DNA from 4 places in the Desulfogranum marinum genome. Region 4 is predicted to be linked to each of the others. Evidence: riboswitches for the same ligand, from Rfam matches in the RefSeq annotation. Region 4 holds a riboswitch; each other region holds the start of a gene.

Evidence for each region. A riboswitch is a leader RNA that binds a small molecule or an ion and turns the genes downstream of it on or off. The one in region 4 is predicted to bind cobalamin.
Region 1: linked by a shared signal. The riboswitch ahead of ACHZCY_RS20755 (sirohydrochlorin cobaltochelatase) and the one ahead of ACHZCY_RS16170 (TonB-dependent receptor plug domain-containing protein) in region 4 are both predicted to bind cobalamin.
Region 2: linked by a shared signal. The riboswitch ahead of trpD (anthranilate phosphoribosyltransferase) and the one ahead of ACHZCY_RS16170 (TonB-dependent receptor plug domain-containing protein) in region 4 are both predicted to bind cobalamin.
Region 3: linked by a shared signal. The riboswitch ahead of ACHZCY_RS10635 (sirohydrochlorin cobaltochelatase) and the one ahead of ACHZCY_RS16170 (TonB-dependent receptor plug domain-containing protein) in region 4 are both predicted to bind cobalamin.

The regions. Positions count from the first base shown of each region.
Region 1 covers NZ_CAXXRO010000005.1:43,608-46,717, reverse strand. The annotation lists gene ACHZCY_RS20760 (cobyric acid synthase) at 1-395, opposite strand, end outside; cobalamin riboswitch at 753-937, shown strand; gene ACHZCY_RS20755 (sirohydrochlorin cobaltochelatase) at 1,396-2,298, shown strand; gene ACHZCY_RS20750 (FecCD family ABC transporter permease) at 2,300-3,110, shown strand, end outside.
Region 2 covers NZ_CAXXRO010000003.1:157,214-160,323, reverse strand. The annotation lists gene ACHZCY_RS07595 (NADP-dependent isocitrate dehydrogenase) at 1-856, opposite strand, end outside; cobalamin riboswitch at 1,431-1,657, shown strand; gene trpD (anthranilate phosphoribosyltransferase) at 1,831-2,937, shown strand; gene ACHZCY_RS07585 (hypothetical protein) at 2,940-3,110, shown strand, end outside.
Region 3 covers NZ_CAXXRO010000004.1:402,096-405,205, forward strand. The annotation lists gene ACHZCY_RS10625 (phosphotransferase enzyme family protein) at 1-351, shown strand, start outside; gene ACHZCY_RS10630 (hypothetical protein) at 443-634, opposite strand; gene ACHZCY_RS10635 (sirohydrochlorin cobaltochelatase) at 799-1,791, opposite strand; cobalamin riboswitch at 1,911-2,092, opposite strand; gene ACHZCY_RS10640 (FKBP-type peptidyl-prolyl cis-trans isomerase) at 2,708-3,110, shown strand, end outside.
Region 4 covers NZ_CAXXRO010000004.1:1,685,515-1,688,624, reverse strand. The annotation lists gene galE (UDP-glucose 4-epimerase GalE) at 1-387, shown strand, start outside; cobalamin riboswitch at 1,052-1,252, shown strand; gene ACHZCY_RS16170 (TonB-dependent receptor plug domain-containing protein) at 1,454-3,110, shown strand, end outside.

The sequences.
Region 1 (3,110 bases), on a different contig from region 4:
ATCACATCGTATTGGTCGCGCAAACGATCAAGGGCGGCACAGCTCTCAGCAAACAGATAGTCTTTTTTTTCATAATAAGAGACCGAAGAAGCCTCCATCCAAGCCTTACCGTTAAGCACAACCTGGGAGCCGACATCGCTGGTGGGTTTTAGCAGCACCGGGTTCATATCCACATGTGGCGCTATCCTGGCTGCCTCTGCCTGTACAATCTGAGCCCGACCCATTTCCAGCCCGTCAGCAGTAACCCCTGAATTATTAGACATATTTTGCGCCTTAAAGGGTGCTACTCGATACCCCTTGTTCACCAAAATACGGCAAAGGGCGGAGGTAACAATGGATTTGCCCACGTCGGATCCCGTTCCCAATACAGCTATGCACACCGCTTTGTTAGCCATGTTTCCCCACTATATTTCATGTAATTGTTTATCCAGAACAATGTATATGCAGCACAACACCACTCGCCGGCAGAGTGGACACAAAGCTGACAACATAATACGAATCAACCACATGAGCCACCCCTTTCCATTCAACTCTGCAGGTCAGCCTGAAAAATGAGTTTTTTCTTTCAAGCGTGAGACATGCGAAAAAAAACAATTCTGCAGGGTAGCCTGGGACAGGAGCCCATTGATCAGCTCTCTATATCTTTTTGAAAAAACACGTTCAAGAGAGGAACCATAGACTCACTCGAAAGAGGGATTTCACTAGACTAGCGGGTATTACCTGCTTGACTATCCAGAGACCTGCAGGTAAGTTAGCTCAAAAATTTTGTAGGTTTCTACTGAAATAGAAAAAGGGAATCCGGTTACAATCCGGAACGGGCCCGCCGCTGTAACCGGGAACAAATCTCACAAAAAACCACTGTTTGTTTAGCAAATGGGAAGGTGTGAGAGGAGAATGATCCGGGAGTCAGAAAACCTGCCTGCAAAAAATGACCATACTTCCGGCAAAAAGTTGGTCCTCCGACTCAGGGATTAAAGGGATAACCTGAATCAACACTCTAGTTGATTCAGGTTTTTTTTTTGACAAATTGACAGTGAAGACCAGCCCGGATTTCTCATCAATAAAGTTTTTCGCAGGGCAAGGCACAAACCACGCAGTAGGTAAGCGAAGACTCCGGGTAAGCGAAGACTCCGGGTAAGCGAAGACTCCGATAGTAAACTACCGCAAGTGGTTTGTAACGTAGATCCTGCGGAAAAATCTATTGACCCGAAGGGAGAACTTTTTGATTTAAAACGAAAAACAGACTGTTAATTGTACAATTAGCCTTTAAGCAATAATATCAATTAATTGAGTTTGAAATCAAAAAGGTCATGAGAAATTCGGGCTAGGACCTTGTGCTCGTCTGACTCCCTATACCTTTTCCCATAAGCGCAGAGGTTACAAAGGCAAAATAGTATGGCCCCAAAAAATGCAATAGTACTTGCCATGTTCGGTACAACCGAGGAGTCGGCCCTGCCCGGCCTGCTGAAAGTTCACGAATGTTTCCGGCAAGCCTACCCCCTCACACAGGTTCGCCTGGCCTTTACGTCTAACATCATTCGCAATGTCTGGCGGAAACGTGCTCATGATACCGAGTACAGACTAAAAAATACGTTTATTCCCGAAGAAATTTTCACCGTGCAGGGCCAGCTGGCTGCCATTGCCAATCTCCAGGATCAGGGATACAGATCCATAGTAGTCCAGGCGATCCAAATGGCACCTGCCGAGGAATTCCATGACCTGGCGAGCTATGTCAAGTCACTGGCAGGAATTCGGACCATGAAACCCCGATGGCAGCCGTTTGAAAAACTTGTTATCGGGCGACCGATTCTTGGCACCTATAGCCCGACGCACCCCTACGGCAATGATATTCTGGAGCTTGCCAAAGCCCTGGAAGAGGATGTCAAACAAGCAGCAAAACACGGCGCTGCTCTGGTCTATATGGGACACGGCAACCCTTTTTTTCCATCCGGCGGTCTCTATCTTGAACTCGAATCGAGAATGCGGACCATGTATCCGCAAATACCAATACATATAGGCACCGTCGAAGGGTATCCGTCTCTGGATGAGGTCCTTGCCGGGCTTGCAACACAAGGTGCACAAAAGGTATTGCTCAAGCCGCTGCTGATTGTTGCAGGCAGCCATGCTCTTAAGGATATGGTCAGCCAACAACCTGCTTCGTGGCAATCACGGCTGGCCACAGCAGGACACCAGGTTATCCCCATGATCAAAGGGTTAGGAGAACAAACACCGGTCGCCCGATTATTTGTTCAACACGCTGCCCAGGCAGCAGAAAATGCCGGTATCGAGTTGCAGTAAAATGAATATCGTTACCAAAGAATTATATCCCATTCTTTTTCTGACCACGGCACTTTTTCTTTTAATTGCCGTTTCCGCCACCATGGGATTTTTATCGGTTTCGGTGATGGATGTGGTCCGAATCATAAGTGCAAAACTGTTACAGCAACCGCTGCCGGACATTGATCCGGTGGCAGTGACGGTGGTCACCGATGTCCGGATGCCACGCATTGTTGCGGCAGTGCTGGTGGGCGGCATGCTGGGGGTCAGCGGGACGGTTTTCCAAGCCATCCTTCTCAACCCACTGGCTGATTCCTACACCCTCGGCATCTCCACAGGTGCTGCTTTCGGAGCCTCCCTAGTCATCGTGCTGCAAATTTTCGGTCTAGCTCTGCCTCCCGCTGTATCGGTTCCTATTTTTGCCTTTGCCGGCGGCATTGGCACCCTGCTGTTGGTTCTCTTTCTGGCCTCCGGAGACCGTCGCCTGTCATCAACCAATCTCATTCTCGCCGGAGTTATAGTCGCGGCTATACTTTCTGCTGCCATCGGCTTTCTTAAATTTTTGGCTGATGAACAGGTGGGCATCATCATCTTCTGGCTCATGGGCAGCCTTTCCGGTGTATCCTGGTACAACATTCTTCTCCTTCTCCCCTTTGCCTTGATCGGCACAGGCCTGGCTTTTTTTTACGGCAGAGACCTTAATATCATGGCAACCGGCGACAGAACCTCTGTTTCGTTGGGTGTGAATACTGTCCGCCTCAGAATTTTCCTTTTAGTCTGCTGTACGCTCATGACGGCGCTTTCGGTTGCGGTTGCCGGCATCATTGGCTTTA
Region 2 (3,110 bases), on a different contig from region 4:
AGCCGAATCCCTGGGCAACAGTATCTGACTGGACATCGCCATCATAATTTTTACAAGCCCATATAAAACCACCTTCCCACTTGAGGGCGGCTGCAACCATATCATCGATCAGTCGATGCTCATAGGTAATACCGGCTTGCTGAAATTGTTCGGCAAATTCCTGCTCGTAGACTTCCTGGAAAATATCTTTAAAACGACCATCGTATTTTTTCAAGATGGTGTTCTTGGTGGAGAGGTATACCGGCCAGCCCAGGTTAAGCCCATAGTTCATGCAGGAACGGGCAAAACCGCGGATGGATGCGTCCAGGTTATACATCCCCATGGCGCAGCCGCTGTCTGGAAATTCAAACACTTTATGTTCAATTGGGGCGCTGCCGTCTGCCGGTTCAAATTTCATGGTGAGTTTCCCTGGACCGGGAACAAGAAAGTCGGTGGCGCGGTACTGATCGCCAAAGGCATGTCTGCCTATAACGATTGGCTTTTTCCATCCTGGTACAAGCCGGGGGATGTTGTTGCAGATGATGGGCTGCCGAAAGACCGTACCGCCAATGATGTTACGGATGGTACCGTTGGGTGATTTCCACATCTGTTTGAGGTCGAATTCTTCAACCCGAGCTTCATCAGGGGTGATCGTAGCACATTTTACTCCAACGCCGTATTCTTTAATTGCGTTGGCTGCGTCAACCGTAATTTGGTCGTCGGTTTCATCACGTTTTTGGATGGAGAGGTCATAATATTTAATATCCACATCCAGGTAAGGAAGAATCAGCTTTTGTTTAATAAAATCCCAGATGATTCTGGTCATTTCATCGCCATCAAGCTCAACAATCGGATTTTTAACTTTGATTTTTGCCATAAAGTCACTCCTGTAGGGTAAGGGCGTGGTAGTATACTCTGTTTGTAATTGTATGCTTATAAAGGGGCGACCGCTATGGTTGAGTTACCCCTGTTTTTATCGAACTGTTTTTTACGCTAATAATTACAGTATCCGGTTGCTTCATAACTTTTAAGAAGGATTTAAACTTAATCAAGGCGGTCTTCAATTATTAATTGTTATAAGAGGTTAGTTAAGAGCTCCTTACCCATTTAAAATACAAGATATTGTTACAATGTACATCTTCCTTTGCTGCCTTTTTTAAGGCACCCTCTGCGCAAAATTTTTTGCCTTGTCAGCAACCGATAGACCAGGATGGCGCATGATCAATACAACGGCTACATAAATATAATTAGTTGGCCAGTTGACAGCGGGTTTGAAGTAATTATCTTTTGTATGTCTTCATCTCTCCTTCATTGAAGACAGCACCCTGACCCTCCTTTCGCCCAGCACCCCTGGTCAGGGTGCTTCTTTTTATAGATTTCATAGATGGTCCTCATCGTAATACTCTCCCCCTTCATATTGTCCATAGCCGTTGATAAATAAAGGAAGTTTTGTATACTAGTGCTATTCAGGTGTTTGATACCACTTGGTAGAAGGAAAGACGGTGGGAATCCGTCACAAACCAGTCATTGCTGTATTCGAAGTCTGTAGAGGCTGCTGCTCGTGCAAGACGGGTGTGCATCTCTGTAAGGGGAGTCACTGGAGTGAGTAATCTCTGGGAAGGCCGCCTCTGCAGTATACTTCGTGAGTCAGAAAGCCTGCCTGAATATACACAGATACGTATGATCTGTGACCACAGCCAACCACTGGATTCCTGTGTTTTATCATTTCTATACAACATTAATGCAGCATTTTGCTGAAGAGTCTTTGCTGTCGCTGTCCTCTTTACCCGGTCAGGTAGTGAGAACATTGACCGAGATACAGTGATTTGCAACCAGAAGGGGGAACTGGTTATGGATATTGCCTTAAATAAGGATTTTGGAAAGGTCATTACCGGTCTGATTCGGGGAGAGAGCTTGAATGCCGAACAGGCCTGTAATGCCTTTTGGCAGGTGTTAAATAATGACATTAGTGAGATGCAGCAGGGTGCGTTTCTTGCGGCGTTGACTGCAAAAGGGGAGACAGCCGAAGAAGTTGCCGGCGGGTGGAAGGCTATCTATGAACTGGATACGACAAAGGTCTCACTCCATGGAGAGGGGCCTGTTGTTGATAATTGCGGGACAGGGATGGATACCTATAAGACTTTTAATATCAGTACTGCTGCCTCCCTGGTTGCAGCCTCAGGTGGTATTACCGTCGCCCGCCATGGTGCGCGGGGCATTACTTCCTCTTGCGGGACCGTAGATATTGCCGAGGCACTGGGGGTGGACGTAGAATGTGATGTCGCCTATGTCGCAGATGCAATCGATAAGGTCGGGGTCGGCCTGTTCAATGGCATGAGTCCTAAGGTTCACCCTATGGCGTTAGGAAGAATATTATCCCAGATCTATTTTGGTTCACCTTTAAATATTGCGGCCTCCCTGGCCAATCCTGCCTTGCCGAAGATGGCCGTTCGTGGCGTATATGCCAAGGACTTGATTCTGCCAGTTGCCAAGGTCATGCAATCGATCGGTTATACAAAGGCCACTGTAGTGTACGGCGGAATTGATGGGAGTGACAAGGGGATGGATGAGGCTTCGGTGTGCGGTACGACCTACGGTGCACGACTTATTGATGGAGAAATTAGTGAATTTACCCTTACCCCTGAGCAGTGCGGGATACAGCAGCATCGGCCAGACGCTCTTGCTGCAGATCCAGACTTGGATCAGGCAGCCCTGAAAATGGTGGAACTGCTGCATGGGAAAGGTGATCCTGCACGCAGAGATGCAGTGCTGCTTAACAGTGGTCTTCTGTTTGAGTTAACCGGTAAAGCACCATCGATCGAGCAGGGGGTGACAATGGCCAGGGAATATTTGAAGGATGGACAACCGATTGACGTTTTAACCAGGTGGGTTGCTGAACAGAATCGTGATCCGGATAAGGGAATAGCGAAATTGGATGCTCTGATACAACAGGTTTAGCCATGCAGCAGCTCTTTATTCTTAAATCAGGCACTGAGTATTTTCGTTTTACCGACACCGAGTACACACGATGCTCCCTGCAAAAGGCCAGCGTTTATCCCATGGATTGTCTGGACAAGGTAAAACAACTGCATCAACAGCTGCAAGACGACGGCATCAGTGAAGCCGCTATC
Region 3 (3,110 bases), 1.3 Mb from region 4:
CGTTCCTGCTGCAACCGACAGGGAGAGGAACATGATAATCCAAAGGGAACAGTTTTTTCGGCTGATTATTTTGCAGCTATCCTTAAAGGATATGGTTCAGTAGCAGCATCACTGCTGGGTGATGCCGACCTCCAGCTCCTTTCGGATGCAGCCGGTCTGATAAGCTTTGAGCTCGGTATTCGCTTCTTTACCGACCACCTCTGTGGGAATAGATACTTTAAAACATCCAGAAAAAATCAAAACCTGGACCGGGCACTGATCCAATTTCACTTGGCAGACTCGATCATAAGGCAACAACCTTTGCTACAGACAATTGCGGCTGATATTTTCAGAACCAGCCCAATGAGGTAGTGAACGTAGAGGGGAAAATGTGTGTAGATTGATGATGGAGATCATTCTCATATCCTTCCTGCCATAGAGCATGACAGGAAGGAAAAGGATGTTACTTGCACTTCTCTTTACTGGGGTGACAGCAGGTACCTTTTAATCCCCGCACATCACTTTGGTGTTTTGCAATGGAAACAATGGTCTTCAAACGTTTTTCCATCTTGCCCGATACATCTTTCTTGAGCATTTTTTCTGCTTCTTCACATATTGCCTTAAAAGCCTTGTCTATTTTATCGCTAGGTAGCATAGAGTATCCTCTTCGTATAGATAGTAACTGTAGATCCTTAGTCATTTGATCTTCTTATGAAAATAGGAACCTATCAAAAAAAATCAAGGTGCCTCCCACCGTTTAGGAAAACACCTTGAAATAAAGAAAAGCCAACGCCCTCAAACGAGGTCTACTTTCAGCTGCTACTTCAACAAAATCCCTCTTTCTTTTGCAGCATCAGCAATATGATCGACAAAAAGCTGGGCAAACTTGTCGTTAGAACCAAGCCCTTCCATTACAGCCTCAACGTCGTAACCATCAGCATTGAGCATAGATTTCCAGGAATCGTCTTCCTCACCGGCCATATCGTTGGTAGCATGGTCACCGGCAACAATCATGAACGGCTTCAAGATAACTTTCTTGGTATCAGCATACTTTAAGTGGCTTGCAAAATCATCCAGGCTTGGGTGTCCTTCGACTACACCAACAAAAGTTGCAACATCAGGATAAGCTTTGCGCATTTTCTGCTGCACTTCGCTGTATATTCCGGTGGACCAATGCTCATTTCCATGACCCATGTAGACTAACATCGCTCCTTCTTTTTTGGCCATTTCCGCATCAGCAGCAAGGGTTGCAATAGCCGCATCCACATCTACATGATACTCATAACGATCTCCAGGCATACCAAGTGCGGGACGTCCCATCACGATAGTGTTAAACGGACGCCATTTATCTTTCATTGTCCGGATAGAAGCTATGGCATTGACGTACTGCATCAGGTCATGAGACTGCTCCATAAAGAACATATGGGTGGGCTGAACAATGATATTTGTATACCCTTCTTCACGCAGGTCGCCAAAGGTAGCAATGACATTTTCTACATAAAGTACTTCTTTTGGAATCCCCTGATCAAGCCATTTTTGCGCTTCCGCCTGCCGCTCTTTCCATACGGAGCGTATGATATTGGAAGTAAAGGTGACGCGGACCTCAGTCCCTGGGTACGCAGCTTTGACCTTATCCACAATATTGGTAATGGATTTAACCGCACTGGGAACAGTAGTACCAAAGCTGGCTACAATAATTGCGTTCTTACTTTCCTTCGGCTGGCTCATCCCACCAGAGGCGAATGCTGCGGTAACACACATTGACAACGCGAAAACGGCTGTTGTCACTACAATTTGCATGAACTTTTTCATCGAGAATGCTCCTTTTTTTATACGATCCATTTCAAAAAAAAATCCCCGAATCATTGTAAAAATGATTCGGGGATGCCCTTGTAAATCCACGTATCTCTATCAGTCGCCTTGTCCACAGGAAACGATCTTTTTTTCAGGTAGGTCTTCTGACTTTCGAATCTACCTACTCACTGCGCCTTCCCAACATGTATGTCAGTGGCATTGTGCAGCTTTCGTCCTCGATTACAGCGGCGGGCCCGTCTCCGAATTACACGGAATTCCCTTTTCATCCAATAAAGGAGCCTGAAAACAGGGAACAATCTACCGAACAAGAAATCAACATGTCAACAAAAAACGAAATAATATCTTATAATTCCAATTTCATACTTTACAAAAGTATTCCTTGTTACATGGATATAACAAAAAAATTAACCCTTGAGTCCAATGCTGTCTGCAACAAAATTGTGATGATAAGAATCAGCTCAAATAGCTACTCATAGGGCGTCCCACAGATTCTCCCGTTGAGATAAGCTACCTGGATCTTTGCCTACCTGCTGTAAATTACGCTTTTCCAAATATGAGGCACCTATAAGCAATTACAGGTCTTATCCTCAAGTTTCTCGTTTAATTAAAACGTTACCCAGCCGCTCTCTCAGCAAAATCAATTGCAATTAATAGACTGCCTTGGTACATCCCATAGCCAGTAAAGAAATGACTCTCCATTATTTTACATCGCAAATCCTTTTAGTGGGCCTGCTTACCAGGTACCAGAAAGACAACGTAAGCCATCATTTTGAAATAACTGAAGACCAGTTATCCCCTCTGAGGATTCTCTGCAATCAAGATTATTTTCGTACTCCATTTTCGAGAGGTTCTGAACAATCAGGGCATACGGAAGGATTGCATACTTTCCCATTTAACTTATCAGGAGATAAGAATGACACAGGCCAAAAGTGGTGATAACGTCACTATCCATTACACAGGCAAACTAGCAGACGGAACAATTTTCGACTCATCAGAAGGCAGAGAACCGCTCCCTTTCATCATAGGCAAGGGGCAGGTGATCGAAGGATTTGAGGAAGCCGTCATCGGTATGAAGCTGGGTGAAGCCAAAACGGTGACCATACCATCTGAAAAAGCATACGGGCCCCGTAATGAGCAAATGATTATTAATGTGCCCATCGACCAGGTACCACCAGATATAACCCCTGAAGTAGGAATGCAGCTCGAACTCATGAACGAGGCTAACCAGCCGGTAATAGTCCGTATCACTCAAATTACAGAAGAACACGTTTCCCTGGATGCAAATCCACCGCTTGCAGGAAAAGACCTCACTTTTG
Region 4 (3,110 bases):
CTCGCAGAACTTTCGGTCTTTGGCAATGATTATTCCACACCAGACGGAACCGGTGTCCGTGATTACATTCATGTGGTTGACCTAGCCGTTGGACATCTGCGTGCGTTGGAAAAACTCACAAAAAACCCTGGGGTGGTTACCTACAACCTTGGTACAGGCCAAGGCTACTCAGTATTGGATATGGTCAGTGCCTTTGAAAAAGCCAGCGGCAAGCAGGTTCCATACAAGATAGCTCCCCGCCGACCCGGCGACATTGCCCAGTGTTGGGCGGACCCCTCTTTAGCACGGAAAGAGTTGAACTGGGAAGCAAAAAGGGGGGTGGTTGAAATGTGCGAAGATACCTGGCGCTGGCAATCTTCCAATCCCCAGGGATACACTGAAGGATAGCTCCTTTCTTTCAGTGCACAAACCCGTTTTCAAGGGTTCAACACCTTGTAAATAATATAAAAAAAGGCTGGAAAATGATAACCATTTACCAGCCTTTTCCAGCATCTTCTTTTTTTATTACCCCCAACCAACCTTCCACTTCTTGCCGTTTCGGTGCCCTGCCCAGACCTTTAACCTCACCATCGTTGACCACCGCCGGAGGAGAGAAAATCTCTAACCCGAATTTCTCATGAACCTTTTGATTTCAAACCCAACCAATTGATATTATTAGCTAAAATTTAACCTGTGCTATTAACAGTGTGTTTTTTGTTTTAAATCAAAAAGTTCCCCCTTTGGGTCAATAGATTTTTCCGCAGGATCTACGTTACAAGCCACTTGCGGTAGTTTACTACAGCTGCGCGGCTTGTGCCTTGCCCTGCGAAAAACTTTATTGATGAGAAATCCGGGCTAACAGTGCTATTTACAGAAACACTGTTATCTTTGTACCCCCCAATGCAAGATTTTACTGGTCAATGAACAACCTCGGTTACCTCCAATAATAAATTCTCCACATTTTTTCCTCTTGCGTGATTGAGGCAATTACAAAAAAACACCCCTGGATACCACTCAGTAGTACACTGATTTAACTATAAAAAAAGCTTGCCTTATTTCCCGTTTTGTTGTTTGCTTCCTGTTTGTTTCAGGTGCTTACAACCAAGCTTTAAAAGGGAACCCGGTGTAAATCCGGGACGGGCCCGCCGCTGTAAACCTCTCCTTATAAACAAATAAGGAAAAATGCTTTCAACCATGTGTGCCACTGCTCCAAAGCGGGAAGGCCGTTGAAAGTGGGGATAGTCAGAAGACCTACCTGAACAATGGTACCGCAAAAAAAGGTACCGCATGGAACCACGCACATCTCCTTATTACTCAATAGGCTTCCATGTTTCCAGAATCTCCGTGGACAAGAGATTCAAAGGCATCTGTGGATTTAAATCAGGGCATCCCCGGATCAATGTAGTACTAATTGGTCCGGGGATTTTTTTATTTCTCTCCGGGCATCCGTTCTTAAAAAGGAGAAGAAATAACAATGAAGAAGTATTACCCCGCTCTACTTATTCCCATCCTGTCCTGCCTCCATGCTCAAACTGCTATGAGTGCAACCACCCCCTCACAACCCACTGTAATGGATGAGGTTGTTGTTACAGCAAGCCGTAGCGCTGAAACAAAAAAACAAGTCAGCGCCAATCTCACTGTCGTCAACCGAGAAGAAATCGAGCAATCACCAAGCCGTAATGTTGCCGACCTGCTTGCAGAAAAAGGACTTGGTCACATTCAAAAATACCCCGGCAACCTCACCTCCATAGGCATTCGAGGATTTCGTACCGATACCCATGGTAACGACTTGCAGGGCAAGGTCCTCATTCTACTGGATGGCCGACGTGCGGGTACCGGTAACGTGGCCAAACTGATGACCAAAAATGTCCAACGAATCGAGGTAATCCGTGGCCCGGGAGCCGTACAATATGGGTCTGCGGGTATGGGTGGTGTGGTAAACATCATCACCCGGCAAGGTGAGCTCAACAGTGCTTTTGTAGAAGCCGGTGGTGGCGGTTTTGACACTGGAGAAGGCTCTATTGGTGGAACTGTTAATCAAAACGGTTTTGACTTTGCAGGAAGTTATACCTACAGAACCGAAGGCGATTATGACACCGGGAGCGGTGATCGATTTGAAAACACAGGGAATAACTATGAAACCGGCATAAGTGCGAATCTTGGTTACTCCTTCTCAGATACCAATCGGCTGGGCGTCATTTTCACCGGTTTTGATGCAGATGATGCGGGTGATCCTGGTTATTTCAGCAATCCCGACCTTGATAATACCACAGACAAGGACAATTACTCCATTGATACTAGATATAATGGGGGTACGGATAATGATCAGTATCAATGGATGGTACGTTATTTTTTCGGTAAGGATGAAAACACATGGAAAAGTCCGACTGCCTCCAATGCATCCGGCTGGGATACCGGCATAGATTCATCCAACAAAACAGATCAACAGGGAGCCCAGGCACAGGTTACCGGAACATTTGATATTGCCACCTTTACCGCGGGATTTGATTGGCTCGATTATGATGTGGAAAACACATGGACTCCAACAAAAACCACCTATACCAATCCAGCATTATTTCTGTTAGGCAAAACAAGTTTTGCCGATGATGCTGTCACCGCAAACATAGGATTGCGTTACGACTGGTATGAAGTTGAAGTAAAAGAGCCCGCAGGCAGAGACGAAGATCAAAACCGATTAACCCCGCAGTTTGGCCTTGCCTGGATGGTTACCGACGAACTGAAACTTCGTGCCCAGTATGCAGAGGCCTTTACAATGCCCTCTGCCGACCAGTTGGCAGCCGATTTTACCAGCTTTGGTACCAGAACAGTAGGCAACCCTGATCTCGATCCAGAGAAAAGCAATACCTATGAGGGTGGTGTCGACTTTGAACACAAAAGTCTTACTGCCTCCCTGACCTATTTCTACACCGATTTTGAAGATAAAATAACCACTGATTATCTTGCTGACGGCTCAGCTACCTGGAAAAACCTTGGCGATGCGACCATTGCCGGTTTTGAGGGAGAGATCAGCTACGATGTCGGAGAACCAATGGGTTGGACCTGGGAAGTCAGACCCTATCTCGGCATGACTATTCTCACCAAGTATGAGGATGACCAAACCGGTGAAGATC